Regions from separate parts of the Streptomyces sp. NBC_01224 genome, predicted to be linked through region 1. Evidence: riboswitches for the same ligand, from Rfam matches in the RefSeq annotation. Region 1 holds a riboswitch; each other region holds the start of a gene.
The links. A riboswitch is a leader RNA that binds a small molecule or an ion and turns the genes downstream of it on or off. The one in region 1 is predicted to bind cobalamin.
Positions count from the first base shown of each region.

Region 2: it holds a riboswitch for cobalamin, as region 1 does, so the genes downstream of both, OG609_RS28690 (prenyltransferase/squalene oxidase repeat-containing protein) here and OG609_RS31430 (cobalamin biosynthesis protein) in region 1, are expected to answer to the same signal.
Region 3: it holds a riboswitch for cobalamin, as region 1 does, so the genes downstream of both, OG609_RS44170 (ABC transporter substrate-binding protein) here and OG609_RS31430 (cobalamin biosynthesis protein) in region 1, are expected to answer to the same signal.
Region 4: it holds a riboswitch for cobalamin, as region 1 does, so the genes downstream of both, OG609_RS13395 (ribonucleoside-diphosphate reductase subunit alpha) here and OG609_RS31430 (cobalamin biosynthesis protein) in region 1, are expected to answer to the same signal.

Region 1 covers NZ_CP108529.1:6,978,979-6,986,544, forward strand. The annotation lists gene OG609_RS31425 (cobyric acid synthase) at 1-1,277, opposite strand, end outside; gene OG609_RS31430 (cobalamin biosynthesis protein) at 1,274-2,347, opposite strand; cobalamin riboswitch at 2,492-2,622, opposite strand; gene OG609_RS31435 (hypothetical protein) at 2,795-3,025, opposite strand; gene OG609_RS31440 (inorganic phosphate transporter) at 3,061-4,326, opposite strand; gene OG609_RS31445 (class II aldolase/adducin family protein) at 4,589-5,248, shown strand; gene OG609_RS31450 (alpha/beta hydrolase) at 5,373-6,500, shown strand; gene OG609_RS31455 (hypothetical protein) at 6,685-7,566, shown strand, end outside.
Region 2 covers NZ_CP108529.1:6,373,340-6,380,905, reverse strand. The annotation lists gene OG609_RS28710 (FG-GAP repeat domain-containing protein) at 1-2,883, shown strand, start outside; gene OG609_RS28705 (ferredoxin) at 3,096-3,329, opposite strand; gene OG609_RS28700 (aldehyde dehydrogenase) at 3,329-4,792, opposite strand; gene OG609_RS28695 (MBL fold metallo-hydrolase) at 5,215-6,255, shown strand; cobalamin riboswitch at 6,320-6,457, shown strand; gene OG609_RS28690 (prenyltransferase/squalene oxidase repeat-containing protein) at 6,570-7,566, shown strand, end outside.
Region 3 covers NZ_CP108529.1:9,617,402-9,624,967, forward strand. The annotation lists gene OG609_RS44145 (aminoglycoside phosphotransferase family protein) at 1-837, opposite strand, end outside; gene OG609_RS44150 (hypothetical protein) at 1,649-1,795, shown strand; gene OG609_RS44155 ((2Fe-2S)-binding protein) at 2,053-2,811, opposite strand; gene OG609_RS44160 (ABC transporter ATP-binding protein) at 2,808-3,596, opposite strand; gene OG609_RS44165 (FecCD family ABC transporter permease) at 3,593-4,648, opposite strand; gene OG609_RS44170 (ABC transporter substrate-binding protein) at 4,645-5,631, opposite strand; cobalamin riboswitch at 5,671-5,822, opposite strand; gene OG609_RS44175 (IS3 family transposase) at 6,077-6,979, opposite strand; gene OG609_RS44180 (transposase) at 6,985-7,272, opposite strand; gene OG609_RS44185 (hypothetical protein) at 7,342-7,566, opposite strand, start outside.
Region 4 covers NZ_CP108529.1:3,128,200-3,135,765, forward strand. The annotation lists gene mctP (monocarboxylate uptake permease MctP) at 1-1,363, shown strand, start outside; cobalamin riboswitch at 1,518-1,645, shown strand; gene OG609_RS13395 (ribonucleoside-diphosphate reductase subunit alpha) at 1,785-4,196, shown strand; gene OG609_RS13400 (ribonucleotide-diphosphate reductase subunit beta) at 4,196-5,209, shown strand; gene OG609_RS13405 (hypothetical protein) at 5,206-5,418, opposite strand; gene OG609_RS13410 (GlxA family transcriptional regulator) at 5,500-6,474, shown strand; gene OG609_RS13415 (D-Ala-D-Ala carboxypeptidase family metallohydrolase) at 6,486-7,223, opposite strand; gene def (peptide deformylase) at 7,392-7,566, opposite strand, start outside.

The sequences.
Region 1 (7,566 bases):
CCGTGCCAGTGGGTGCCCCACACGGCGCCGACCCGGCAGCCGTCCAGGAATGGTTCGCCGCCGCTTACATCGGCGACGCCATGGTGGATCTCGTACCCCTCGACGGGGGCGCCGAGCGCCTCGCCGGCGGGGCGGGCGAGGGTTTTCTCGCGGTCGAAGCGGATGCGTACGGGCAGCAGGCCGAGGCCGTCGATGTGCCCGGCCCTCGACTCGACGTCGTCCTCGATGTGTTCACCGAGGAGCTGGAAGCCGCCGCAGATGCCGAGGACCGGCCGGTCCTCGGCTCCACGCCGCACCAGGGCGTCGGCGAGGCCGCGCTCGCGCAGCCAGGCCAGCGCGTTCACGGTGCCGCGGGTGCCCGGCACGATGACGAGGTCGGCGTCGGCCAGCTCCTCGGCGCGGTCCACGAACCGGACGACGACGCCCGGTTCGGCGGCCAGTGCGTCCACATCGGTGAAGTTCGACATCAGGGGTACGGCGCACACCGCGACGCGCAGCACGTCGTCGCCGTGCGGCGGCGCGACGACCGATTCGCGTACGGCTCCGCGCAGCGAGACCCTCAGCCCGTCCTCCTCGTCGATGCCGAGTCCGTGGGCGAAGGGCAGCACCCCGTAGGTCTGCCGCCCGGTGATCCCGCGCAGCATCTCCAGGCCGGGCTCCAGCAGCGACACGTCGCCACGGAACTTGTTGACGAGGTAGCCGGCGATCAGCGACTGGTCCTCGGCGTCGAGCAGCGCCGTCGTACCGAAGAACGAGGCGAAGACGCCACCGCGGTCGATGTCGCCGACGACCACCACCGGGAAGCGTGCCGCCCGCGCGATGCCCATGTTCACGATGTCCGTGCGCCGCAGATTGATCTCGGCCGGACTGCCCGCCCCCTCGCAGATCACTGCGTCATACGTGCCCCGAAGCTGCTCCAGACAGTCCACGACCGTGCCGAGAAGCGCTTCCTGCCTGCCTCCGTGGTAGCCGCGTGCGCTCATCTCGCCCACCGGTCTGCCCATCAGGACGACCTGGCTGGAGCGGTCGCTGCCGGGTTTGAGCAGGACCGGGTTCATCAGCGCGGTCGGCTCCACCCGGGCCGCCTGGGCCTGCATGGCCTGGGCGCGCCCGATCTCGGCACCCTCGCGGGTGACGAACGAGTTCAGCGACATGTTCTGCGCCTTGAAGGGCGCCACCTTCACGCCCCGGCGTACGAGCCAACGGCAGATGCCTGCCGTGACGACGCTCTTGCCCGCGTCCGAGGTGGTTCCGGCGACCAGCAGCCCGCCGCTCATGTCCGTCTCCGTCCTGCGATCCGACGTCCTGTGACCTGAAGTCCCGTGACCTGAAGTCCCGTGACCTGAAGTCCTGCGGACCGAAGTCCTGCGGACCGAAGTCCTGCGGACCGAAGTCCTGCGATCCGTCGTGCGGCGAGGCCCGCACCCAGTCGTCCCGCCACACACACGCCGAGGGCCAGCGCACTCACCCGGCGCGACAGCCGTACCGCGCGTTCGATGTCCTCGGTCTCCACCGCCCGGCCCGCCTCCCCGTTGAGGACGGGGCGGTGTTCGACCCGGCCGCCGTACGCGAGAGTCCCGCCGAGCCGTACGCCGAGCGCACCCGCGAACGAGGCCTCCACCGGGCCCGCGTTGGGGCTCGGGTGCTTCGCCGCGTCGGCCCGCCACGCCCGTACGGCTCCACGCGGCCGCCCCCCGGCGGCCACGGCGAGCAGGGCTGTGAGCCGGGCACCGGGCCAGCCCGCGAGGTCGTCGAGGCGGGCCGAGGCCCAGCCGTAGCGCCGGTGGCGGGGCGACTTGTGGCCGACCATGGCGTCGAGGGTGTTGGCGGCCCGGAATCCGACGAGCCCGGGCACACCGGCCAGCGCACCCCACACCAGGGCGCCGACCACGGCGTCCGAGGTGTTCTCGGCCACGGACTCCACCACGGCGCGGGCGATCTGCGGTCCGTCGAGGGAGTACGGGTCGCGCCCGCACAGATGCGGCAGACGCTCGCGGGCCGACTCGATGTCACCGGCCGCCAGGGCGCCGCCGATCGCCCGGGCCTCACGCCCCAGGGACGTACCGCCGACGACGGACCAGGTGGCGGCCGCGGTCAGCGCGACGGAGGCGACGGGGTGGCTGCGTACGGCACGGGTGATCAGCGCCGCACCACCCGCGGCGCCTCCGGCGCACACGAGCATGTGCAGCGCGCCCCACCCGCGGTGGTCGCGCCACAGACGCCGCTCGACGCCCGCTGCGGCCCGCCCGAAGGCGGCGACCGGATGTCCCCTGCGGGGGTCACCGAGCAGCAGATCGCCGATCAGACCGGCCGTGGCGCCGTACGCGAAAATGCGGTCGGCACGCACGGCTCAACCGGCCGATACGCCTCGAAGGACCTTCGTACAGGCGGCTCTCGTCGAGAGCGCCACAGCAACGGACGCACGGCAGCCAGGCATGGCGATATGTCCTCACTCAGGGTCCGCGCCCTGGTTCGACGTGACCGGCGACGAGAGTCTCCTGGCTCCCGGATCCGCAGTTCCCCCGGCCTTCCAACCCGCTCGCGCGTGCCGTGACTTCCGGTGTGGGGGACTGCTCCCCGGTGACAGTGGCGGGACCGCGCCGGATTCGCACCGGCTTCCTCTGCTGTCGCCGTAATTGGCTCCGGCAGTCCACCACGCTCCGCGAACGCCCGTCAACTTGCCGTTGACCTGCGACGGTGCAGTGTGCTGAGCCCCACATCGGACCGGGCACACCACAACGGGCCGGACACACGAGGTGTGTCCGGCCCGACGGGGGAGTGCGCGGAGGAGGGCTCAGGCGACGATCAGATAGATCCCGTACGCGACCGCCGCAGCGCACAGCGCGAAGCAGACGTAAGCGCCGACGCGGGCCAGCAGGAGCGAGCCTCCGGAGCCGCCCTGCGCCGCCGGTTCGGGCTGCTTGGAGAGACCGACGATGCCCAGGGTGAAGAAACCCACCAGCGCGACGGTGACGACGAGGGAGACGCCGAAGACGGAGCCGAGGGCTGCCCAGTCGATGTTCATGCTGAATCCTTAGACGGCCTGCCTAGGCGGCTGGCCTAGACGGTGGCGGGTCGCGCCGGGTCCTGGGTGGTTCCGGCCGGAGCCGGAATGGTGGTCTTGAGGTCCTGGGCCGCTGCCTGGGCCGTGGTGAGCGGCGGGCTGACGGCGGCGATGGCCGTGGTGACGACGCCCGCGGGCTCGGCGTCGCCGCCCGTCGGCGCGACATCGCCGTGGCCGACCGGCTTGCGGCGCGATACCAGCCAGATCGCCCCGGAGCCCACGACCAGCAGCGCCGCGACGACCACGACACCCCAGGTGCCCTGCTTGGTGAGGAGTTCCGCGCCCGCGCCGACCAGGCCCGCGGCGGGCAGTGTCAGACCCCAGGCGATGAACATCCGGGTGGCGGTGGACCAGCGGACCACGCCGCCCTGGCGGCCGAGCCCCGCGCCCATCACGGCGCCGGAGCAGGACTGGGTGGTGGAGAGGGAGAAGCCGAGGTGCGAGGAGGCCAGGATGACCGTGGCCGCGCTGGTCTGGGCGGCGAAGCCCTGTGGCGGCTTGAGGTCGGTGAGGCCGCTGCCCATGGTGCGGATGATGCGCCAGCCGCCCAGGTAGGTGCCGAGTGCGATGGCCGTACCGGCACAGACGATGACCCAGACCGGCGGGTTGGAGCCGGGGTGCAGGACGCCACTGGTGACCAGGGCCAGGGTGATGATGCCCATGGTCTTCTGCGCGTCGTTGGTGCCGTGGGCGAGGGAGACCAGTCCGGCCGAGGCGATCTGGCCGGCGCGGTAGCCCTTGGCAGTGGCCTTCTCCTGGGCGTCGTTGCGGATCTTCCCGCCGATCCGGTACGTCAGCCTGGTGGCCAGCAGTGCGGCCAGACCGGCGACGATCGGGGCGGCGACCGCGGGGAGCAGCACCTTGGTGACGACGGTGCCGCCGTTGACCGACGACCAGCCCGCCGACATCACGGCTGCGCCGATCAGTCCGCCGAACAGGGCGTGCGAGGAGCTGGACGGCAGTCCGACCAGCCAGGTCAGCAGATTCCACAGGATGGCGCCGACGAGTGCCGCGAAGATGACTTCTGTCCGCAGCCCGTCCTCGTTGATGATCCCGCCGGAGATCGTCTTGGCGACCTCGACCGACAGGAACGCGCCGACGAGGTTGAGAACGGCGGACATGGCCACCGCTGTCTTCGGTCTGAGTGCACCGGTCGAGATGGTGGTCGCCATCGCGTTGGCGGTGTCGTGGAAACCGTTCGTGAAATCGAACACTAGAGCTGTCACGATCACAATCGCGAGTAGCAGCGTGATGTGTTCCATTTACCCAGGCAATCGTTCGACGTCATTGGCACGTGGACCGTAGGCAACCTGGATGAACGGAAGATGAACTGGGCAGGGCGCTGTGGTGACTCCAACCGGAGTCGGGCCGTTCCGTTTGTCCTTCGCGGGGCGGTGGGGGCCGGGCGAAGGGGCGATTCGGGCCCGATTCGCCCTCTGTCACCCCCTTTGTAAACTTCTCCGGTTTGTGACTTATCCCCCCGATCGCATGCCCGTTCGCCTCCAGGGCTGACAGGATCTCCGCATGAGCGATCAGCAACGGGATGCGATCGAACGTGCCTGGGGCGGTGTCGTCGCCACCGCCCGCAGGACGGCGGCGGACGGCCTCGTCGTCGGGACCTCGGGAAATGTGTCGGCACGGGTCGGCGGGACGGTCCTGGTCACCCCGAGCGGAGTGCCGTACGACCGGCTCCGCCCCGAGGACGCCGTCGGCGTCGATCTGGAAGGCAACCGTGTCCTCGGCGAACTGGCCCCGACCAGCGAACTCCCGCTCCATCTCGCGGTCTACCGGAACAGTGATGCGGCCGCCGTCGTGCATACCCACGCGGTGCACGCCACGGCCGTCTCCACCTTGGTCCCCGAGGTCCCTTCGGTCCACTACGCCGCAGCCATGCTCGGGGGCCCCGTCCGGGTCGCGGCCTATGCGCGCTACGGGACCGAGGAGCTGGCCGAGAACATGCTCGCCGCTCTGCGGGGCCGTACGGGCTGCCTGCTCCAGAACCACGGAACCGTGACCTACGGAGCGACCCTGGACGAGGCGTACGACCGGACCGCCCAGCTGGAATGGCTCTGCCGGCTGTGGCTCACCGCAAGCTCCGTCCCCGGACACACACCGGCCCTGCTCTCCCCGGCCCAGCTGCGCGACGTACAGGAGGCACTGAAGGGATACGGGCAACCGGGCTGACCCGGCCCCTGCCTGTCCCCGCCGTCCCGGCTGTCCCATCCCATCCGTCCGTCCTGCCCCCGGCGGCGCACCGGACGGCCCCCGTCCGCTGGCAGGGCGCGGCGCACCCCACGACACTGAAGCGGTGCGCCCGGCAACAGTCACGGCAGCAGCCGTCACCACGATCCTCGGCGTCGGTGCGGCAACGGTCGCGGCCGGCCGGTACGCCAGCGACGCCGCCCTCAGAGTGCCGTCCGGACGACCGCTCCCCGCCGACCGCAGACTCACCGTGCACGCCACAGCGGCCGGGCAGGTCACCCTGACCCGCTCCTTCGCCGCCCTGCGGCCCGGTACGTACGGACTGGTGGGCGACGACGTCCACGCCGTCGTCGGCCCGGTGATCGAACACGCCCACCACGCCCCCGACACCGTCGTCCGCAGACTGGAACGGGTCAACCGCGGCAGCCTGGAAACCGGCGCCAAGGTCCGCGTCACCCCGCAACTGCACAGCGGCGACCCCTCATCGGCCCTCGGACTCGATCACAGGGAAGTCGAGATCCCCGGCGAACTCGGCCCCCTGCCCGCCTGGTTCCTGCCCGGCCCCCGCGACACCTGGGTCATCACCGTGCACGGCCTCGGTACCACCAGGGAACACCCCATGAACGTCATGGAGTTCCTGCACGATCTGCGCCTGCCCGTGCTCGACCTGGCCTACCGCGGTGACGCCGGAGCCCCACGTTCCCCGGACGGCCTCATCCACCTCGGCGAGTCCGAATGGCGCGACCTGGACGCGGCGATCCGCTTCGCCGTGCGGTACGGAGCCGAGAAGGTCGTCCTGCACGGCTGGTCCACCGGCGCCTCGATGGCACTGCACGCGGCCGTCAACTCCGCGCTCCGCAATCGGATCTGCGGTCTCGTCCTCGACTCCCCGGTCCTGGACTGGGTCACCACGCTGCGCGCCCTGGCCGTCGCCCGCGGTGTCCCGACCGCACTGCTGCCGCTCGCCGTCCGGGCCGCCCAGGGGCAGACAGGGCTGCGCGGCGCCCGGCTCCTGGACGGCTCCCTCGCAATGGCGCTGCATGTCCCGACCCTGATCTTCCACGGCCCGGACGACACCCTGGCCCCCTGGCAGCCGTCCCGCGATCTGGCCGCCCGCCGTCCGGACCTGGTCGCCCTGCGCGCCGTACCGCAGGCTCCGCACGCGGCGATGTGGAATGCCGACCCGGTCCACTACGAAGAGGCCCTGCGCCGCTTCCTCACGCCTCTGATGTGACCTGATGCGAGGGATCGGCCGATTGGTGCCGGACCCGCCCGCCACCCCTTCCACCGCGAATTCGGGTTCCGTTTGGGCTTTCGGGCCGTCAGGGGCAAGACTGCTCCCCGTGACGTCCCGTACCCCGCGCGACTCCAGGCTGCGACTTGTCCGCCCGCGACCCCTTGCCACCGCTCGCAAGGCCGTGACCACCCGGCGCACCAGGCCGGCTCCCCGCCCCCCGGAGGGCACCCCTCCCAGGGCGGAACTGGCCCGCCAGGCCAGGACGGCCCTCGCCGACGCTGTACGGATCGCCCGCTGGGCAGCCGACGGCGCGATCCCCGGCGCGCCGCCCCTGGCCGCCCAGGCCCTCGAACGGGCCGCGACAGCCCTGGAGTTGTCCCCGGCCCAGGTGCGCTCCGGCTGGGACCGGGCCCGGCTCGCCGGTCTGGTCGAACTGCACGGCGACACCGCACGCCCCGGCTGGCGGCTGCGCGCCTGGGACCGCGACGACTCCGCCGTGCTCCGCGGCTGGGTGGCGCTCTTCGATGCCTGGTCGCTCGTCCACCCCGCCCCCGAGGGCATCGAGTCCACCGCGGTCGCAGAGGCCGTCGAGGCCGTGCCGCAGGTGCTCTCCCTTCTCCAGCTCTCGGCGGGCCCGGTCACCGTGCCCGCCCTCCTGGACCTTCTCGGCCAGCGTGTCGCGGAACTCCACGAGGAGCGCTGCGAGGTGCCGTACGGTCCGCAGGCGCCGCCCGCACCGGCCGAATCCGCCCCCGCGGCACACCCCGCAACCCTGGTCGCCCTCCTTCTCGACTGGGCCCTTGAGGGACTGGCCGCGGTAGGCGCGCTCACCCTCGGCGCCGGACATGCCACCCTCACCCCGCTCGGCAACTGGGCGGTCTGGGTCAAGCTGGAACAGATCTGCGTCGCGGCCCAGAGTCCGGCCGGGAACATCGAGCAGTCCGCCGCAGACATGCTGCTCGGCTGCGCCCGGCTCACCCCCGGCCCGGCCCGCGCCGAATACCGGGCCTGGCTCGCCGCCCGCCCCGTCGGCAGTGCCGTTGCCGAACTCCTCGGCGTTGCC
Region 2 (7,566 bases), 610 kb from region 1:
ACCGAGACGTCGCAGGTCTTCGCGAACCCTTCCGGGACATTCACTCGGGACAGTTACGCAATGCCCCAGTGGACCCGGCAGGGCCACAAGCTGGTCGACATTGATACCGGTCTTGCATTCGAAACGGGTGGACGAATAAGAACGAAGGCCACCACAGTCGGGGTGAGCTTCTCGGGCGGCGGTAACGGCCCATTGGTCACGGTGGTGCGTGACGGCCGGAGCCTGTCCCTGAACTGGCCCACGGAACTGCCAAAACCCACGGTTTCCGAGGACACAGCCACCTACCCCGAAGTGCTGCCCGGGGTGGACCTGAAGCTCAAGGCCGATAATTCCGGCTTCAGTCAGCTATTGGTCGTCAAGTCCGCCGAAGCGGCCGCCAATCCGGAGCTCAAGTCGATCGGGCTGAGAATAGCCGCCGACGGGCTGGACGTCACGACCGATGGTGACGGCAACCTGACTGCCGTCAATCCCGCCGACCAGAAGGTGTTCGTCGCCCCCGCGCCACGCATGTGGGACAGCAGTACGGCCACGCCTCCGGCCACTGTTCGCGCAGACACACCGCCGGACGGGGGGCCGGCACCGAGCGGCGAGTTCGAGCCCGGTCACGGTGCCCGCGAATCGGTCATACCCATCCAAGTCACCGGCGGCCGGATGACGCTGTCACCGGATCAGTCGCTGCTCACAGGTGGGGGAACGAAGTACCCCGTCTACATCGATCCGGCCGTCACCGGAGCGCGTGAGGCTTGGACAATCGCCTACAAGAAGACACCGACCACCGGATACTTCAACGGAGCGGGCTGGGACGGGGCAACAACGCCCACCGCACGTGTGGGATACGAGAATATGACCAATGGGCTGGCCCGCTCCATGTTCCGTATGGACACCAATAATCTCTGGAACACGAAAAAGCAGGTCATCAAGTCGACGTTCAGGGCAAACAATTCCTGGTCGTGGTCATGTACCAAGAAAACGGTAGAGGTTTGGCTTACGGGTTCCATCTCGGCATCCACCAACTGGAACAGCCAGAACAGCACATCGTTCTGGAAGAGAAAACTCGACGACGTAACCGACTCCAAGGGGTACAACTCGTCCTGCCCGGGCGGAAACCTCGCCTTCGACGTGACATCCGGAGTCACAGAGGCCGCAAGCAAGAAATGGCCCAACATCACGCTCGGCCTGCAGGCGACCAATGAGGCAGACGTGTACAGCTGGAAGAAGTTCGACGCCAAGTCGGCTGTGCTGTCCACCGAGTACAACACCGTGCCCAACGCCCCGACCAGCCTGGATACCAGCCCCAGTTCGGGCGGCTGCCTGACCTCGGCCCCGTTCGTCTCCATCGGCAACACGGACGTGACGCTCAACGCCAAGGTCAGCGACCCCGACGGTGGCACAGTGAAGGCCCGGTTCGACCTCTGGGCCACAGGCCATCACCCCAACGACGACCCCAACGGGGTCCTGATCGTGAGCACCAAGGTCTCAACGACCTCAGGCAAGGTCGCGACTCTCAAGGTGCCCAAAGCCACACTTCAGAAGTATCTCGCCACCGGCAACGGCAACTTCTCCTGGAAGGCCCGGGCAGAGGACGCCACGGCGGAGTCCGCATGGACACCGGCCGCCGGTCAGCCCGGCTGCCGGTTCGTCTTCGACCCGAACCGCCCGAGTACCCCGCCGACCATCACGTCGACCGACTTCCCCGATGGCTCGGACGGCTGGCCGCAGCAGACAGGAGAAGCCCGGAAGCCTGGCTCGTTCATCATCGGCAACGGTGGCGTCAATGACGTGACGTCATACGAGTACTGGACCGACTGGGACCTCACCGTCCGCACAGTCATACCCACGGCCGACCTGGACGGGGACGGGAAGAAGGACGGCAAAGTCACCCTGACTCCTCCTGCGGCCGGTTCTCAGAGGCTGTACGTGCGCAGCCTCGACGCGGCCAAGAACCGGTCCGACGGCGCGCACTACCTGTTCTATGCCAACAGCCCTGGCGTGCCGGACAAGCCCGGAGACCTCAACGGCGACGGCAGCGCCGACCTCTACGGTGTGCGAACCAATGGCGAACTATGGCTCTACCCAGGGCAGGGAAACGGCCGAGTCGGAACAGCCACCTCAGCAGGCAACACCGACTTCAGCGGAGCCTCCATCACCCACCGCGGCGACTGGACGGGCGACGGATACGAAGACCTGATCGCGGCGCTGCCCGGGGACGGGGGCAAAACGCTGTACGTGTTCCCCAACAATGGAGTGGGTTTCGCCTGCACAAGCCGTGACGAACAAGCGGACGGGCAGTCCCGGTCCTGTCAGATCGACGCACAGGAACTCCAGGCCCTGGACGAGGCCAACAACCACTGGGCGGCAGCCGATCAGATCCTCGCCATCGGGGATGTCGACGGGCCGCTCGACACCGACGGCGACGGCACCATCGACGTACCCGGCTACCCCGATCTCCTGGTCAAGGAGGGAAACCTGCTCTGGCTCTACTTCGGCTCCGAGTCCTTCTACCTCGACCAGAGCCGGGCCCCTGTCCTGGTCGGCGACGGATCATGGTCCAACTACGACCTTGCCGCACCAGGAGACCGCACCGGGAACGGCCACGTCGACCTGATCGCACGCCACAAGACCAGCGGCGAACTACGCCTCTACCAAGGCACGGGGAACTCCGGCGAAGGACTCGGTACCGGCCCCACGTCCGTCGCCATCGGGTCCGGTTGGGCCCGCGCCAACCGTCCGCTGATCACGGCTGTCCCCGATGCCGACGGCGACGCCAAGGCTGACATCTGGGCAACCGGAGGCGACGGACAGCTCTACTTCTACCCGAACATCTCGGGCAGCGGAGTCGCCGTGGGCACTTCGGGATGGCAGAACTTCCAGGCACTGAGCTGATCTCAGAGGTCGTTAAGCCCTCTCAGGAGTACGTGGAAGAGGTGGCCCGTACCGGTTTCGTTCCGGTACGGGCCACTCACGTGAGAGGTGGATGCGGCGCGCCCGGACCGGACCGCGCGGGAACCCGTACCGTTCCGTCCGCATCGCCCGAGGCGTCCGGGTACTGCGCCGGGCTCGGCACCCGTCAGGTGGTGGGCGGGAGCGCAGGACCTCTACTCCTCCGGTGGGAAGACGACCTCCCCCGATCCGATCAGCGTGATCGTGATCGCCTCGACCGGGCATCCCTCGGCCGCGGCGAGGACCTTCTCGTTGGCGTCGGTCTCCGGGACCGCCGGATGGGACTGCCGGGCGGAATCCAGCGCGAATCCGCCCGGGGCGTGGTTCACACACATCCCGGAGCCGATGCAGACCCCGCGGTCGACCTCCACGGCCCAGCGGTCCCCCATCACGCACCGCCCTGGTAGCCGGCCGGCAGGTGGATCATCTTGTGCTCGAAGTACTCGCCGTATCCCTCGGGCCCGAACTCCCGCCCCAGACCGGAGTTCTTGTAGCCGCCGAACGGACCGAGCATGTCGAGGCTGAAGGTGTTCACGCTGTACGTGCCCGTCCTGACCCGGCGGGCGATGTCGATGCCGCGTTCGGTGTCGGCGCTCCAGACGCTGCCGCTGAGCCCGTAGTCGGAGTCGTTGGCGATCCGTACGGCCTCGGCCTCGTCGCCGTACGGCAGGAGGCAGATGACGGGGCCGAAGATCTCCTCGCGGGCGATGCGCATGGAGTTGTCGACGTCACCGAAGAGGGTCGGCTCTACGTACCAGCCCCGTTCCTGGGACGCCGGACGACCGCCACCGGTAAGGATCTTGGCACCCTCGTCCTGGCCGATCCGGATGTAGTCGAGCGAGCGCCGCTGCTGGCGCTGCGCGACGAGGGGACCGAGTTCGGTGGCGGGGTCGAGCGGGTCGCCGACCTTCAACCCACCCGCCGCCGCGGCGAACGCCTCGGCCATCTCGTCATAGCGCGAGCGCGGAACGAGGATGCGGGTCTGGGCCACGCACGCCTGGCCGTTGATCATCCAGGCGAAGGGAACGATGCCCGCGACGGCCGCGTCCAGATCCGCGTCCGGGAGAATCACGGCGGCGGACTTCCCACCCAGCTCCAGCGTGACCCGCGTGAGGTTGCGGGAGGCGACCTCCATCACCCGGCGCCCCGCGGCCACGGACCCGGTGAACGACACCTTGTCGACGCCCGGATGCCCGACCAGGTACTCGCTGACCTCACGGTCGGCCGGAAGGATCGAGAGCACTCCCTCCGGCAGCCCGGCCTCGGCGGCGATCTCGGCCAGGATGTAGGCGTCCAGCGGCGATTCGGGCGAGACCTTGAGCACGGCGGAGCAGCCGGCCAGCAGCGCGGGCGCGAGCTTGGCGGCGGCGGTGAACTGCGGAACGTTCCACGGCACCACGGCCGCGACCACCCCGACCGGCTCCCGGCGCACCAGCAGCGGCCCGAGCACCCCGTCCCGCCGCTCCTCGTACGGGAAGGTGCGGGCGACGGTGATCGCCGCGTCCCACACCATCATCGCGGCGAGCGCCTGGACCATGATGCTGGACGTGTACGGGGTGCCGTTCTCCGAGCTGATGACCCGGGCGATCTCCTCGTACCGCACGGCGAACGCGTCCTTGATCCGGGTGATCACCTCGATCCGCTCATCGAGGGACGCCCGCGGCCAGGGCCCCTCGTCGAAGGCCCGCCGGGCGGCGGCGACGGCCCGGTCCACATCCCCCTCGCAGGCGTGCGGCACCCGGCCGATGACCTGTTCGGTGTGCGGGGAGATGACCTCGATGACATCCCGGCCCAGTGGATCGACCAACTCCCCGCCGATGAACAGTTTTCCGTGTTCGACAAGCTCGGTCATGGCTGCTGCCTCCCGCGGCCCGGCGCGTCAGACCGACCGGCACATGGGGGGGGCGGCGTCGCGGGGCTGTCCACGCACACCTGCGGCGTTGTCGTCAGTCAACAACGCTCCGCGTTGCCTCCCTCCTCCGCCTTGCAGCTGCACGCACCCAGCCCCGCTCCTTCTCCCACCCCCATGTGCCGGTCGGTCTTACCCGACTCATTGTCTGACTCTGTGTCAGAACTGATACCAGTTCCAGTTCCAGGAGTCCACGGCTGCGACAGCACCCGCCCGGATCACCGGCGGACCGGCCCGCGTCACCTCCGGCGCACAGCACGTACCGCGCCTGACAGATGGTCGACCGGGGCTACTACTGAAACAAGTTCTCGTTACAGTGGGCGCTACGCACCACAGCTGCACGTCGCCGAGAGAGATGGGGACCCATGACACAGGTGACCGACCACGGCGGGGGCGTGCACAGCATCAAGGTCCCCATCCCTGACAATCCGCTCGGCCACACTCTTGTGCATGTTCTCGACACCGATCGCGGGCCGGTCCTGATCGATACGGGCTGGGACGATCCGGAGGCGTGGGACACGCTCACCGACGGGCTCGCCGCCGTCGGTGTGGATATCGGCGACATCCACGGTGTGGTCATCACCCACCATCACCCGGACCACCACGGCCTCTCCGGGCAGGTGCGCGAGGCGTCCGGCGCCTGGATCGCCATGCACGCGGCGGACACCGCGATCGTGCGCCGCACCCGGCAGTCGGAACCAGGCACCTGGCTGAAGTACCTCGTGGCGAAGCTCACCGCGGTCGGTGCGCCCGAGGAGCATCTCGCGCCGTTGCGGGCCGCCGCGGCCGACGGGGGCCGGATGCGTACCCTGCCCGGGTTGCGGGCCGCGATGCCGGACCGGGAGATCGTGCCCGGTGAACTCCTGGACCTGGCAGGGCGCAAGGTGCGGGCGATCTGGACCCCCGGTCACACCCCCGGTCACGTCTGCCTCCACCTGGAGGAGCACCACCCCGCCGACCTGCCCGGCCGGGGGCGCCTCTTCTCCGGAGATCATCTGCTGCCGGGCATCAGCCCGCACATCGGGCTGTACGAGGACCCGGACGACGCGACGGTGACCGACCCTCTCGGGGACTACCTCGACTCCCTGGAGCGCATCGGCAGGCTCGGGGTCGCCGAAGTGCTGCCCGCCCATCAGTACGCGTTCGCGGATGCCGCGGGGCGTGTGCGGGAACTCCTGGACCATCACGAGGAGCGGCTGACCGGGCTGCTCGGACTGCTGGCCACCCCGCTGACACCGTGGCAGCTGGCCGAGCGGATGGAGTGGAACCGGCCCTGGGAGCAGATTCCGCCTGGATCACGGAACATCGCCGTCTCGGAGGCCGAGGCGCATCTGCGTCGGCTGGTGAAGCTGGGTCGCGCGGAGGCGGTGGCGGGGAGCGAGCCCGTGACGTACGTCGCAGTGTGAAGGCGGCCCACGCTCCAGCGGGCCGGAGGGCGGGCGGTGGCGCTCCTCCCGGCCCGGAACCGCTCCGACCGCGCCCGGTACAGTGGGCGAGTCGTCATCATGCCCGTTCAGGGGGAAGCCGGTGCAAATCCGGCACTGACCACGCAGCCGTGAACCGTCGTAGGAGACGGTGAGTCGGAATGCCCTGTCCGCGGTCGTGACCGGCTCGCACCACCGGAACCCCGGTGGTCGGCACCGTCGAGGTATACGGAGCCGGAGCCTGGTGCGTGAGCGTGCCTGTGCCCGGTTCCCCCGCAGGAGAGGCCCCGCCCGCCATGACCGTACGCCGCAGCGCAGCAACGCTCGCCGCCACCGCCACCGTGCTCTGTGCGGCCGCTGCCCCGGTCGCGGTCGCAGCGCCGTCCCCGTCGCCCTCGCCGTCCGCCGCACTGCCTGCCGGGCTGTACGGGACGAAGGACCCCACGTACGACGGTGTCTGGCGGCAGTCGCTGGCCTTCCTCGCTCAGCGGGTCGAGGGCGTCACGCCCGCCACGAAGTCGGTGGACTGGCTGATCGCCCAGCAGTGCGGCAACGGCGCCTACGCCGCGTACCGGCCCGACGTCTCCCAGCCGTGCACCGAGAAGACCATGCTGGACACCAATGCCACCGCGGCCGCCGTCCAGGCGCTCGTCGAGGTGGGCGGGCACCGGGACACCGTGAACAACTCGGTGCGCTGGCTGAAGTCCGTACAGAACGAGGACGGCGGCTGGGGCTACACCGCGGGCGGGGCCAGTGACGCCAACTCCACCTCGCTGGTGATCGGCGCCCTTGCCCGGCAGGGCCAGCGGATCGCGGACATCACGACCCCGGGCGGCAAGACCCCCTACGACGCACTGCTGGGGCTCGCGATCCCGTGCGACAGCAAGGACGGCGGCGCCTTCGCCTACCAGCCCGACAAGGCCGGGAAGCTCGCCGCCAACGCTGACGCCACCGCGGCCGCCGTGCTCGGCACGATGGGCAAGGCCCTGGCCGTCGGGAACAACGCCGCGGTCAAGGCGCCCAGCTGCCACCCGGGGTCCGGTCTCACGCCCGAGCAGGCCGCGCAGAACGGCGCCCACTTCCTCGCAGACGCCCTCGCGACCAGCGGTCATCTCAACCTGGCGCCGATGCCCGGCGCCACCGACTCCACCCCGCAGCCCGACTTCGGCAATACCGCGGACGCGGTCGTCGCACTGTCGGCCGCGGGCCACCAGGACAAGGCGGCCAAGGCCGTGGCCTGGCTGAAGAAGAACTCCGGGGCCTGGGCCGAGCAGAACGGTCCCGCCGCCTACG
Region 3 (7,566 bases), 2.6 Mb from region 1:
CACTGTGTCGAGTGTCGGCCAAGGAGGACCCTCGCGCAGCAAGCGCAGGAATTCCTCTCCGAATCGCCTCCCATTCGGAAACTGGTCGCCAAGCTCCCAACGCCACGCGGCGACCATCGCGATAACGAGCTGCCGACACTCGTCCAGCAGCCCTTGGTCAACGCTTGGGTAGTGCTCGCAGACCGCCTCGGGAACATGGGCGAGATCGAACTCGACGGGTCCACGGCAGCACGTCTCAAGGTCGATGAACAACGGGCCGTTCTTCGTGCTGAGCACATTGCCTGGATGCGGCTCGCCGTGGAGCAGCTGCTCCACGGCGCCGCGGTCGTCGATCGCTCGCCGCAGGCTTGCTAGCCTGCCGCTGAGGAACACGCGGTCCGCGTCGGTGAGCTCCGGCGAGCGATTCGGGTCGGCGACAACTTCTTCCGCCTCCGTGTTCCGGTCCGTGAACCTCGGGCTCGGCACATCGACCTCGCGCATGCCGGCGTGCAGCTGCTCCAGCGCCTTGGCGTAGTCGACTGGTGAGGTGTGAGGTGTCACGGGCTCGTAGTAGGTCCACAGCGTCACTGCGAAGCCATCGCGCGTGTACACACGCGGGTCCGCCCGAGGCTCCAAGGGACACACCGGGCATCCGACCTCGGTGAGGCGCTGAGCGAGATCGACTTCGAACTGTGCAACCTCTTGTCCCACAGGGGCGACCCGGGCAAAGACGTCGCATGGCGTCAGCCGCAGTGCCAGCTTGTTCGAGTTGTGGAGAACGATTGCATCGTTGGCTGGCAGGTCGAGCGATGCGGCGACCGAAGTCGCAGCCGCGATCGCACGCGTGACGTCGGTCATATCCACCCTCGAATCTTGGCATAGATGAGCGAGGGCGATGCCAACCCGCGTGGCCAGGTGCCAACTATCGTGGCTCGGCACAACTACCTAGTCGAAAGGTCCCAGCGGATCCGCAGGTTGCCTAACAGGTTGCGTAACGGGTTGCTTGACTGGTTGCTTAGCGGGTTGCGTAACGGGTTGCCAACGGTGGATCTGCTGGAGCGCCTTTCTGCAGGTCAGGGGGGTGGGTCAGTGTGACGCAGCCGCCGACACCTCTTCCCTCAAAGGGGAAGAGTGCCTTTCCCCTTTCCCCCGGCCGGGGCGCCGGCTCACCCCGCGGCGGTGCCCGCTCCCGGGTCGCTTCCGCCGGGGTTGTCTCCGCCGGCGTCGTCTCCGGCACCAGGAGGCCAACTTCAGCGAACTCTGGGGTGGACAGGAGGACACCCATTCCGGACCATGCGGGCGCGCTCTCCTCCTGTCCACGCGCCACAACGGATCCGTTGGGCAGATAGTCGACGCCGGTCAAGGCCACCGGGGCGCCCCACGATTCCGGATACAACGGACCGGCGTCCGAAGACGCTCCCCGCACGGGCTGGCACCGAACCGGAGTTCGGACGATGTCGCCCGGACCGACAGCGTCCCACGTGGTGAAGCGCCATCCCGGGGGCGCCTCGGTGCGCCGCCGCATATTGCGCGCCACGTCGGCTTCAGCAGCAGCCCGCATGTCAATCAGCGCTACGAGTCGGGCCGCTGCTGACGCGCGGCTGGTGTGACTGGTCGCATGCCTCTCGGAAAGGCCGATGGCATACCACGTGCATCGCATTTGGTAGACGTGCCCGACCAGCGCGCCATCGTTGTTGCCGACCTCGACGCCCGCCGCGACTGGCTGGAGCTCTTCCCGTTCCTCGCCACCCGCCGCCCCGACCCTACGCCTTTCGTGTTCGTGATGCGCCGCGATGGCACCTCTACGAACCTCTGAGGGGCATCCACGTCACCCGGCCGTCGTGTACAGCTCCTGTGAGGTCAGTGCGGCGTACTCGTTCACCAGAAGGGGAGCCGCGCCGGGGTCAGGACGACGCCGACGGGCTCCCGATGGGAGGGGAACTGCCTGGTCTCCCTGGGCTCACGGGCTCGCCGTTTGACTCTCCAGCTCATGGGATGTCTGTCAAGTCCTTGTGTTCAGTCTCAGCGAGTGCTTCGTAGCCCTGAGAGGCAGGTGTTACAGCCGGCGCATTTTTACTTCGGCCTCGTGTAAGCCCGTAGCCGTTCCTCGCGGCTTGTCAGACAACAGCTCGCACAGCGGACCGCCTCCGCGCTCGTGTAGTACAGACAGCAGGTGTTGCGCAGATAGACCAGCCGTTCCGGGCCGTCCGGCACCCGTCGGACCCGTACTACCTCGCCCAGCGTTTCGAGTCCGCCGGATGCGGTGTCCACGAAATGCCGCCAGCGGGCGGCCAGCAGATCCACCTGGGTGCCGTACGCGCACAGCGCCGTGGCGCAGCCATGGGCAATCCCTCCGCTCAACTGTCTGGCCCCGGCGCGGGTACGACGGTGCAGCGCATCGGCGATGGGCAGCAGATGCCCGTCGAGCACGGTGCGGTGCAGCAGCCGTACGGCGTCCTCCCCGGCCCGGGGCAGCAGCCGGGCCCTGCGCACCCGGACTCCGCCGATCCCGTGCGTGGCCGGGCGCACCAGGACATTGCCGGACCGCATGTCCGGGACCTCGTCGTACAGCGCCCAATGGAGCACGGCGGCGGCAGTGACCCAGCCCGCGTACACCGCCATCAGGGTCAGCGCGGTCGCATGACCGGTGCGGTGGCCGCTGCCGGTGCGCTCGCTCTCCAGCAGACTGGACAACTCCACGCCCGCCGGATCGGCCAGCCGGTCGGCTGCCAGCCACAGCCCTGCTTCGCTCGCAGGCGGTTCGCCTTCGGTGACCTGCCAGCGTGGTCCGTGCGGCAAGGGTGTCCAGACGGGGGAAGTCTTGCCGCTCATGACAGCGGGAGGTAGACGACATTGGGGGAGCCGGTGACCGGGTGGACGCCGACCCGGGATCGTATCCCGTAGACCTCGGCCAGCAGTTCTTCCGTCAGTACCGCGTGCGGGGAGCCGGATGCCACCAGTCGTCCGGCGCTGAGGACGAACAGCCGGTCGCAGTAGGAAGCGGCCAGGTTGAGGTCGTGCAGCACCAGAAGATTGGTGGTGCCCAGCGTTCTCACCAGGCCGAGGATCTCCAGCTGGTAGCGGATGTCCAGATGGTTCGTGGGTTCGTCGAGCGCCATCAGCCCCGGTTCCTGGACCAGGGCGCGGGCGATCAGGGCCCGTTGCCGTTCCCCGCCGGACAGCTCTTCGAACCGTCGGTCGGCCAGGGGCGCCGCGCCGACGCGCCGCAGCGACTCGTCGATGTGGCGGGCGTCGTCGGCGTCGTCCTGCTCCCAGAACCGTTTGTGTGGGCTTCGGCCCATCGCCACGACCTGGCGTACGGTCAGGCCGAAGGTGCCGGGGCTGTCCTGCGGTACGACGGCCACGCGGCGGGCCCGTTCCTTCACACCGAGGGCCGCGGCGTCCGCTCCGTCCAGCAGGATTCGACCCGCTGCGGGGCGCAGGGCACCGTAGACGCAGCGCAGGAAGGTGGTCTTGCCGCTGCCGTTCGGCCCGACCAGGCCGACCGTCTCGCCGGGGGCGGCGTCCAGCGTGACCGCGTCGAGTAGGGTACGGCCGGCCACCTCGTAGCTGATTCCATCGGCGGCGAGCGCCGTCGGGGACGGTGCCGGGCTCATCCGGTGATCCCTTCGGTACGGCTGGAGCGGCGCAGCAGCCAGAGGAAGAACGGGCCGCCCACCAGGGCAGTGATCACCCCGGCGGGAATCTCTTCGGGGGCTGCCACGGTCCGCGCCAGCAGATCGGCCAGCAGCAGGAAGGCGGCCCCGCCGAGCGCGGCCACGGGCAGCAGTCTGCGGTGGGACGCGCCGACGATCATTCGGGCGGCGTGCGGAATCATCAGGCCGACGAAGCCGATCGCCCCGCTGTAGGCGACCAGCACGCCGATGATCAGTGACACCAGCACGAAGACCCCGCCCCGGAAGCGCCCGGGGTCCAGGCCGAGGCTGCGGGCCCCATCCTCCCCGGTCAGCAGCAGATCCAGCGGACGGGCCAGGCTGATCAGGAGTACGGCCCCGAAGCCCAATACCGAGGCAGGCAGCGCCAGTTGGTCCCAACGGGCGCCACCCAGGCCGCCCAGCGTCCAGAACAGAATCGCCCGCACATGCTCGGCCCGCGAGGACAGCACCAGGATCAGGCTGGTGAACGCGGACAGCACGTACTGGATCGCCACCCCGGCCAGAATCAGCCGGCCCGTAGTCATGGTGCCGCCGCGCCGGGCCATCGCGTAGACGGCGACCAGCGCAGCCATGGACCCGGCGAACGCGGCAATGGGCAGGGCCACGTCGGTGGCCGCCCCGGCGCCGACCCCCAGCACGACGACCACGGCAGCGCCCGCTGATGCCCCGGACGAGGCGCCCAGCAGAAACGGATCGGCCAACGGGTTGCGCACCAGCGCCTGGAGCACCGTTCCCGACAGGGCCAGCCCGGCGCCGACGACGGCCCCGAGCAGCACCCTGGGCAGTCGTACCTCCCACACGATCGTCGGGTACGCACCAGTGCGTTCACCACCCAGGACCGTACTCAGTACCTCGCCCGGCGGAATCCGTACGGGGCCGAGCGCCAGACCGGCCACCGCCGCCGCGAGCAGCAGCACCGTGAGAACGCCGATCACGACGGGGGTCGAGCGGAGGACGGACTTCGGACCGGGGCGGGCGGACTCCGCGCTCACGGAGTGCCGGGGTGCAGCTGCCCGGCCAGGTCCTGCACGGCGTCGGCGACCCGGACACCGAGCACGGCCGAGGACAGCGGGAGTACCGCGAACTTCTTGTTCTTGACCGCCGGCACGTCCGCGAGCGCCGGATCGTTCAGCAGCCGCTTTTTCTTGGCCGCCACCGTGGTGCCTCCGTAGTCGTAGATCACGACCACCTCGGGCTTGCGCTTGATGACCTGCTCCCAGGAGACGTCGCCGAAGGTGGCGTCGAGATCCGCGAAGACGTTCCTGCCCCCGGCGAGCCGGACGATCTCGTTGCCGATGCCCTTACCGCCAGCGGTGAACGCAGAGCTGTCGCCGGAGTCGTACACGAACACCGAGGGACGCGAGGAGCCCTTGAGATCTGCCTCGACCGCCGCGATCTTCTGTCGCTCCTCGGCAAGCAGCTTCTTGCCGCGCTCCGGTACGCCGAAGATCCTGGCGACTTGGGTGATCTCGGTGGCGAGCTGATCGATACCGACCTTGCCCTTGGTGCAGTTCTCGATGTTCAGCCGGGTGTTGATGCCGTCCTTCTGGAGCCCCGCCCGGTCCTGGCCCTTGGTCATGTCGAAAGCGCTGTTGTACCCGCCGTAGACGAAGTCGGGGTTGGCGCCGAGCAGCACTTCCTTGGAGGGGTACTCCTTCGCGAGCACCTTGGTCCTGGCATATGCGGACCGGTACTTCGGCAGGATTCTGTCGTCCAGGTAGGCCGTCCCGGCCAGCCGGTCCTGAAGCCCGAGGGCCAGCATGATCTCGGTGACGTGCTGGTTCATGGTGACGACCCGCTTCGGCGGGGCGTCGAAGGTCGCCTTCGTACCGCAGTTGGTGACCGTGTAGGGAAAACCGTCGACGGCCGGTGCGGCCTCTGCCTTGCCCACACCGCCCGTTCCGGAGCCGCAGCCGGTGAGCGGCAGCAGAAGCAGGGGTATGAGCGCGAGTGGTACACGGCGTATCGGGGGCATGGCCGAGCCTTTCCGGGGGATGTCCTCGTCCCCTGGGTCGTACGAGAAGGCGGCGCGGCCAGTATCTGGCTTCCGGGCTGCTGCAGCCCGGTCACAGTGGCGGGACCGTACCGGATTCACACCGGTTTCCTGACGCGCGTCGCCTGAGTTTTCGGAGGCCATTCTGTCAGACCGCGTATTCCGGCAGGGTGGCTTTGCACACGACGCGCGCAGCAGTTGTTCACAGCTACGGGAGACACTCGCAGAGCGGCGAGGTCGATGTGAGCTGCCCTGAGGGCCCGGCTTCGTGTCCGGTCAGTCGGTCGGGGGCGGGCCGTGTGCAAGGACCAGTCGCCGGTGTATTCGTCCAAGTTGATCCGCAGGGGCTCCAAGGTGTCGGTGTCGTGGACATCGGCCCGGATGATGCGGCCGGTGAAGTTCCCCCCTGGTCTTGGACAGCGGTTGCTTACGCTGCGGGGGTGAAGTCGTGCTGCAGCCTGGCTCGGGTTTCGAGTGGGGTGAGGTACCCGAACTCGGGGTGCTTGCGGAGCCTGGTGCGGTTGTACTCGACCTCGATGAAGCGGAAGATGTCAGCGCGGGCCGCCTCGCGGCTCTCCCAGACGGCGGTGCCGATCTCCGCTTTCAGCAGTCCGAAGAAGCTCTCGGCTGCGGCGTTATCGTAGCATATGCCGGTTCTTCCCATGCTCTGCCTCAGGTTCAACTCCTGTAGTTCGCGGCGGAATTCGCCACTCGTGTACTCGCTTCCGCGATCGGTGTGCATGATGCAGCCACCCTGAAGGTCACCGCGGCCGGCGGCCATCCGCAGCGCGTCGGTGACCAGCTCGGCACGATGGTGTTCGGCCATCGCGTAACCGATCACCTCGCGCGTCGCCAGGTCGATGACGGTCGCGAGATACCACCAGCCGTCGATCGTCGGCAGATAGGTGATGTCACCGACGAGCTTCATGCCGGGCCGGTTAGCGGTGAAGTCGCGGCCGACCAGGTCCGGAGCCGGTGCGGCCTTGGTGTCCTGTTGCGTCAGGTGGCGGCGTCTGCGGCGGGTGATGCCGCGGATGTCGCGCTCGCGCATGATCCGCTCGACCTTCTTCCGGTTGATCGCATGTCCCTTGCGCCGCAGCGCGGCGTGCACGCGCGGGGCGCCGTAGGCACCCCGCGAGGAGGCGTGGATCTCACGGATCTCCTCGCTCAACTCGTCCTCGGCGCACTGTCGTTCGGCCGCTGTCGGCCGGGCCGCCAGCCAGGAGTAGAAGGTGGAGCGGTTGATCCCCGTGACACGGCACAGCAAAGCCACGCTGTAGCCGCCAGGGTTGGCCTCGGCGGCCTTCTCCGCGTCGATGAAACGGCACAGCGTGCCTACTTCATCGTCTCCTTCGCGAAGAAGGCCGCTGCTTTTTTCAAGATCTCGATCGTCTGCTGCTGTTCCCGGTTCTCCCTGCGCAGCCGCTGGAGCTCATCCTTCTCCGCCGTGGTCAGCGCGCCGGGCGCCCCCTCGCCGCAGTCGACCTTCGCCTGCTTCACCCAGCCGCGAAGCCCCTCCGCACTCACACCGAGTTCCCGGGCGACCTCGGTGACGTTCCGCCCTGACGACCGGACCAGTGCCACCGCGTCCCGCTTGAACTCCGACGTGTACCGCTTGCTCATGTTGCTCTTGCCACTCAACCTGGACTGCTTCCTCCGGGACTGATCCGTCCCAGTATCAGGCTGTCCACTTCAGAGGGGGAACTTCACGGTGCCCAGGCGCAGTGAGCCCCGAAGCTGCCGGCCTATTCGGTTGGGCACCTCCAACCCAATGAGCGGCAGCGGCACCATGGAGCCGGCCTTGAGGACCAACGGCAGCTCGATGCGCTCAGCCTCGTTGCCGACCTGCACCGGCGCCGCGAAGTGCACCGACGGGTTGAACAGCATCTGGGTACGCCGTGCCCTCTTCCAGCCCAC
Region 4 (7,566 bases), 3.9 Mb from region 1:
GTACCCGCTGATCTTCACCTTCCTGCCGCGGCTGTGGTCGGTCTCGCACAAGCACGGGTACGTGACCACCTCGGACTTCGTCCGCGGGCGCTTCGGCTCGAAGGGGCTCTCGCTGGCGGTCGCCGTCACGGGCATCCTCGCCACGATGCCGTACATCGCGCTCCAACTCGTCGGCATCCAGGCGGTGCTGGACGTGATGGGCGTGGGCGGCGGAGAGAACACCCACTGGTTCGTCAAGGACCTGCCGCTGCTGATCGCGTTCGCGGTGCTCGCCGCGTACACCTACTCGTCCGGTCTGCGGGCACCGGCGCTGATCGCGTTCGTCAAGGACGGACTGATCTACCTGGTCATCGTGGTGGCGATCATCTACATCCCGATCAAGCTCGGCGGCTTCGACGACATCTTCGCCAAGGCGGGCGATGCGTTCTCCCAGACCAACCCGGCAACCGGCAAGCCGCGCGGCGCGCTCGCGCCGGGCGAAGCCGGCCAATGGGGTTACGCCACACTGGCGTTGGGCTCGGCGCTGGCGCTGTTCATGTATCCGCACTCGATCACGGCGACGCTCTCCAGCCGCAGCCGCAATGTGATCCGGCGCAACACCACGATCCTGCCGCTGTACTCGCTGATGCTGGGCCTGCTGGCGCTGCTCGGCTTCATGGCGATCGCCGCCGGGATCAAGGTCGACAACGGCCAGTTGGCCATCCCGCAGCTGTTCGAGAACATGTTCCCGGACTGGTTCGCGGGCGTCGCGTTCGCCGCCATCGGCATCGGCGCGCTGGTGCCCGCCGCGATCATGTCGATCGCCGCGGCGAACCTCTTCACCCGCAACATCTACAAGGACTTCCTGAAGCCGGACGCGACCCCGGAGCAGGAGACCAAGGTCTCCAAGCTGGTGTCGCTGCTGGTGAAGGTCGGCGCGCTCGCCTTCGTCCTCACCATGGACAAGACGGTCGCGATCAACTTCCAGCTGCTCGGCGGGATCTGGATCCTCCAGACGATGCCGGCCCTGGTCGGCGGCCTGTTCACCCGCTGGTTCCACCGCTGGGCACTGCTCGCGGGCTGGGCGGTCGGCATGGTGTACGGGACGGTGGCCGCGTACGGGGTCGCGAGCCCGACCCAGGCTCACTTCGGCGGGTCGTCCAAGGAGATCCCGGGCATCGGCGAGATCGGCTACATCGGCTTGACCGCGTTCGTGCTGAACGTGGTGGTGACGGTGGTGCTCACCTTCGTCCTGAACGCCGTGAAGGCACCCGCCGGGATCGACGAGACCTCCCCGGCCGACTACACGGCCGACGCGGGCGACAAGGGCGTCCAGGTGGAGCTCCCGCCGGCCACGGCAGGGGCGCCGGGCGGCGGCCACTGACGGCCGCTCCCACGGCCGTACGACGGCCCGTCGAGGCCCCTCCAGCAGGGCGCGGCGGGCCGTCCGTGCGCTCAGCGGCGGCCCTGCGCGCCTCCCGAATTCTGTTGCGCGACACAACATGTGGGGGCTGTCTCATCGGACGGCCCCCACATGTATGCTCGTGCTCGCTGTCGCCGCAGGGAAATCCGGTGCGAATCCGGAACTGTCCCGCAACGGTGTATTCGGTGCGCTTTTGCGCACCCTCAAGTAAGTCCGAGGACCTGCCGACAGCGCATCCGGCTCGACCGAACCGGATGCCAGACGTCCGGGCCTCGCGGATGGGCCGGTGGACGCCGTAATGAGTGCTGCCCCGACGCGGGCCCGCCTCTGCCCGGCTGCCCCGCTCCCCGCCGGCCCCGAGCCGAGCGAGGGAGAGCACCACGTGACCATCGCGCCAGCCGATCCGGCTTCAGTCGCTGTGTCCGAAGCGGCCGAGTCCGAGGGAACCGCACACGACGGACCGGGGACCGCACTGCTGCGTACCCTGACCGACCTCACCGTCGATCTGCCCGACACCGACCCCGGTCGCGTCGCCGCCGCCGCGCTGCGCGGCCGTAGCGCCCGGTCGGACGAGGCGGAGTTGCGTTCGCTGGCAACGGAGGCCGCCGCGGGGCTGATCTCCGAGGACCCCGCCTACTCCCGGCTCGCGGCCAGGCTACTGACCCGCACCGTCGCGGACGAGGCGGCGGGCCAGGGCGCGGTCTCCTTCTCCGCCTCGGTCGCCGTCGGGCACCGCGAGGGCCTGATCGCGGACCGTACCGCCGAGTTCGTCGCGCTGCACGCGGCCGCACTCGACGCGCTGGTGGAGCGTTCGCTGGCCGACGGCGCCGACGACCGCTTCGGCTACTTCGGGCTGCGGACCCTGCACAGCCGCTATCTGCTGCGTCACCCGCACACCCGCCAGGTCATCGAGACGCCGCAGCACTTCATGCTGCGCGTCGCGGCCGGGCTCGCCGAGGACGACTCGAAGCGCGCCCTGGACGAAGTCGCGGCACTGTACGGGCTGATGAGCCGGCTCGACTACCTGCCGTCCTCGCCGACCCTGTTCAACTCCGGCACCCGCCATCCGCAGATGTCCTCCTGCTATCTGCTGGACTCCCCGCTCGACGAGCTCGACTCGATCTACGACCGCTACCACCAGGTGGCGCGGCTCTCCAAGCACGCGGGCGGAATCGGCCTCTCGTACTCCCGCATCCGCGCCCGCGGTTCACTGATCCGCGGCACCAACGGGCACTCCAACGGCATCGTGCCGTTTCTGAAGACGCTCGACGCCTCCGTCGCCGCGGTCAACCAGGGTGGCCGCCGCAAGGGCGCCGCCGCCGTCTACCTGGAGACCTGGCACGCGGACATCGAGGAGTTCCTTGAGCTGCGCGACAACACGGGTGAGGACCAGCGGCGTACGCACAACCTCAACCTGGCGCACTGGATCCCGGACGAGTTCATGCGCCGGGTCGACGCGGACGGCGACTGGTCGCTGTTCTCGCCCGCCGATGTGCCCGAGCTGGTCGACCTGTGGGGCGACGAGTTCGACGCCGCGTACCGGGCAGCCGAGGCCAAGGGGCTGGCCCGCAAGTCGATGCCGGCCCGTGAGCTGTACGGCCGGATGATGCGTACTCTCGCGCAGACCGGCCAGGGCTGGATGACGTTCAAGGACGCCTCCAACCGGACCGCGAACCAGACCGCCGAGCCGGGCCGCGTCGTCCACTCGTCGAATCTGTGCACCGAGATCCTCGAAGTCACCGATGACGGCGAGACGGCCGTCTGCAACCTGGGTTCGGTCAACCTCGGTGCGTTCGTCGCCGACGGTGGCATCGACTGGGAGCGGCTGGACGCGACCGTCCGCACCGCCGTGACCTTCCTCGACCGGGTCGTCGACATCAACTTCTACCCGACCGAGCAGGCCGGCCGGTCCAATGCGAAGTGGCGCCCCGTCGGCCTGGGTGCGATGGGTCTGCAGGACGTCTTCTTCCAGCTGCGGCTGCCGTTCGACTCCCCCGAGGCCCGCGCGCTCTCCACGAAGATCTCCGAGCGGATCATGCTCGCGGCGTACGAGGCGTCCTGCGAGCTCGCCGAGCGCTCCGGCCCGCTGCCCGCGTGGTCCGAGACGCGTGCCGCGCGCGGTGTGCTGCACCCCGACCACTACGACACCGAGCTGAACTGGCCGGAGCGCTGGGACGCGCTGCGCGCCCGGGTCGCGAAGACCGGGATGCGCAACTCGCTGCTGCTCGCCATCGCGCCGACGGCGACGATCGCCTCGATCGCAGGTGTGTATGAGTGCATCGAGCCGCAGGTCTCCAACCTCTTCAAGCGCGAGACGCTCAGCGGTGAGTTCCTCCAGGTCAACGCATATCTGGTGGATGAACTGAAGCAGCTCGGCGTGTGGGATGCGCGGACCCGTGAGGCACTGCGCGAGGCGAGCGGCTCCGTGCAGGGCTTCGCCTGGATCCCGGAGGATGTGCGGGCGCTGTACCGCACGGCGTGGGAGATCCCGCAGCGCGGTCTGATCGACATGGCAGCGGCCCGTACGCCGTTCCTCGACCAGAGCCAGTCGCTGAACCTGTTCATGGAGACGCCGACGATCGGCAAGCTCTCCTCGATGTACGCGTACGCCTGGAAGCAGGGGCTGAAGACGACGTACTACCTGCGCTCGCGCCCGGCGACCCGGATCGCCCGTGCGGCCTCCGGCCAGGCCTCGGCCGCCGCCCCCATTCCCGTACAGCAGACCTCTGCTCCCGACGCGGACGCGATCGCCTGCTCCCTCGAAAACCCCGAGTCCTGCGAGGCGTGCCAGTAATGAGCTCCACCGACAAGAATCTGCTCGACCCCGGCTTCGAACTGACGCTGCGGCCCATGCGCTACCCGGACTTCTACGAGCGCTACCGCGACGCGATCAAGAACACCTGGACGGTGGAGGAGGTCGACCTCCACTCCGACGTCGCCGACCTCGCCAAGCTCTCCCCCGGCGAGCAGCACATGATCGGCCGGCTCGTCGCGTTCTTCGCGACGGGCGACTCGATCGTCTCCAACAACCTCGTGCTGACGCTGTACAAGCACATCAACTCCCCCGAGGCGCGGCTGTATCTGTCGCGGCAGCTCTTCGAGGAGGCCGTGCACGTCCAGTTCTATCTGACGCTGCTCGACACCTATCTGCCCGACCCGGACGACCGTGCGGCGGCTTTCGACGCAGTCGAGGAGATTCCGTCGATCCGTGAGAAGGCGCAGTTCTGCTTCAAGTGGATGGATTCGGTCGAGAAGATCGAGCGTCTTGAGACGAAGGCCGACCGGCGTCGCTTCCTGCTGAACCTGATCTGCTTCGCGGCGTGCATCGAGGGGCTGTTCTTCTACGGCGCGTTCGCGTACGTCTACTGGTTCCGCTCGCGGGGTCTGCTGCACGGGCTCGCCACGGGCACCAACTGGGTGTTCCGTGACGAGACGATGCACATGAACTTCGCGTTCGAGGTCGTGGACACCGTTCGCAAGGAGGAGCCGGACCTCTTCGACGACGAGCTCCAGCAGCAGGTCACCGACATGCTGAAGGAGGCTGTCGACGCGGAGCTGCAGTTCGGCCGGGACCTGTGCGGCGACGGGCTGCCGGGCATGAACACCGAGTCCATGCGCCAGTACCTGGAGTGCGTGGCCGACCAGCGGCTCACCCGGCTGGGCTTCCCGGCGGTCTACGGCTCCGAGAACCCGTTCTCGTTCATGGAGCTGCAGGGCGTGCAGGAGCTGACGAACTTCTTCGAGCGTCGGCCGTCCGCCTACCAGGTGGCGGTGGAGGGCTCGGTCGCCTTCGACGACGACTTCTAGATCCTGGCCCAGCTTCTGAGGCAGGGGCGCCGCGCAGCCGTCACCGGCTGCGCGGCGTCCGCCGTTTCCGGGGGCGCCTCCCTCCGCGCCCGTTCCGCTTCCCGCAACTGGCGGTCTATGCGGCGCTCCCGGGCGAGCCCGGCGAGGGTGGTCAGCAGGACGAGAGCGATAAGTGCTGTTATGCCCAGGACGTTCAGGAATGCGTTCATGGCTCTACTCTCGTCCGCGCGGACGGATTCCGGCAGTGGCAGGACTGTCATAGACCATCGAATTACTGCCACACTGGCTTCATGCTGAACAATGTCGCCGCCCTGCTGCTCGACGAGGTCCACCCCTTCGAGCTCGGCGTGCTGTGCGAGGTCTTCGGCCTCGACCGCAGCGACGAGGGCCTGCCGGTCCACGATTTCGCCGTGGTCTCCGCCGAGGGCCCGGTGCTGCAGACCCATGCCGGGTTCACCATCAGTACGCCGTACGGCCTCGACCGTCTGGACGAGGCCGACCTCATCGCCGTGCCGGCCGGAAGCCACTTCATCGAGCGGGACTACGCCGAAGAGATCCTCGACGCCCTGCGCCGGGCGGTCGACCGGGGCGCACGCGTGCTGAGCGTCTGCTCCGGCGCGTATGTGCTCGGCGCGGCCGGACTGCTGGACGGGCGCCGCTGCACCACCCACTGGCGCCACGCCTCGGAGCTCGCCCGCCGCTTCCCGCGGGCCGTCGTCGAACCCGATGTGCTGTACGTGGACGAGGGCCCGGTCATCACATCGGCGGGCACGGCGGCCGGGATCGACGCCTGCCTGCATCTGGTCCGGCAGGCGTACGGCCCCGATGTCGCCAACGCGATCGCCCGCCGCATGGTGGTACCGCCGCACCGGGACGGCGGGCAGGCGCAGTACATCAAGCGGCCGCTGCCCCGCACCCGGTGCGACACGGTCGGCGAGACGCTGGTCTGGATGGAGCGCCACCTCGATCAGGAGATGACCGTCGAACAGCTCGCCGTACAGGCGCACATGTCGCCACGCACCTTCGCCCGTCGCTTCCAGCAGGAGACGGGCACCACTCCGTACCGCTGGCTGCTCCGCCAGCGGGTGCTGCTGGCACAGCATCTACTGGAGACATCCGATGAAACGGTGGACACGATCGCCGGTCGCACCGGCTTCGGAACTGCCGCCGCGCTGCGCCATCAGTTCGTACGATCGTTGGGCACCACGCCGAACGCGTACCGTCGCACCTTCCGCGGTCCGGGCACCATGACCGAAGTGGCCTGATCCGCGCGAGGTCAGATGCCGCAGTTCGGCGCCGACCAGAAGTGGCTGGGGCCCTGGTTGACGTGGACGTGGTCGCCGTGGTCCGGGTAGCCCGGGCCGAGGATCCCGTTGAAGCCGTGGTTGCGGGCCTCCTTTGCGAGGGTGCACAGCGTGTGCGGTCCGGCGCCGAGATCGGCCGCATCCCCGTACAGATGACGGCTGTTGGACGCGCCGCCGACCGCACTGTTGCAGGAGGTGGAGCGGAAGCCGCTGGTGATCCGGATCGACTGGTCACCGAGCGCGTGCCGCAGCGCTTCCAGCTTCCACATGGTGCTCAGGGCATTGGCCTTCGCCGTGCCCGCCGCGACGGCACCACCCGCCCAGGTCGTATTGCACTGGTTGTGCTCGGCGTACGTGAAGTGGATCGGGGTGCAGTCGTTGTCCTGGAGCTCATAGATCTTGGCCTGGGTGGCCGCGCCCGCGATGCCGTCGGCGGCGAGGCCGTAGGCGGCCTGGAAGCGCTTGACGGCGGCGGTGGTGGCCGGTCCGTAGGAGCCGTCGACGGCGAGCACGGAGTTGTAGCCGGGGTAGCCGGCCACCCGTATCTGGAGCTGGACGACGTCATTGCCGGTGGCGCCGGGGGACAGTGTGCGGGTCCAGGTGTAGCAGCCGTCGGCCTGTGCGGTGCCGGCGGTCACCACGGCCCCGCCCAAGGCGAAAGCCATGGTCATGACAAGACCCAGTAGGAGTCGTGCGGTACGTCTGAGCATGGGGGCTCCCTACCACGACGGAGATGTGGTGAGAGAGCTTGTCGGACGAGTCGACGCGCGTCAACTACGCATGGAAGAGAGACAGTTGACGATCCGCCGTGGGGCGGAGGCAGCGGGCCCGGCCGCCCTCGCAAGGGAGACCGGGCCCGACCGGTGACAACCGGGTGCTCAGTCGTTCGGCACGGTCTCGTAGCGCGGTGTGTTCTCCGCCATCTGTCGCAGCGCGTCCTTGCGGTCCCGCTTCGAGAGCCGGTCGATGTACAGGTATCCGTACAGGTGGTCCGTCTCGTGCTGGAGGCAGCGGGCGAAGTAGCCGTTGCCGCGGATCTTGACCGGGTTGCCC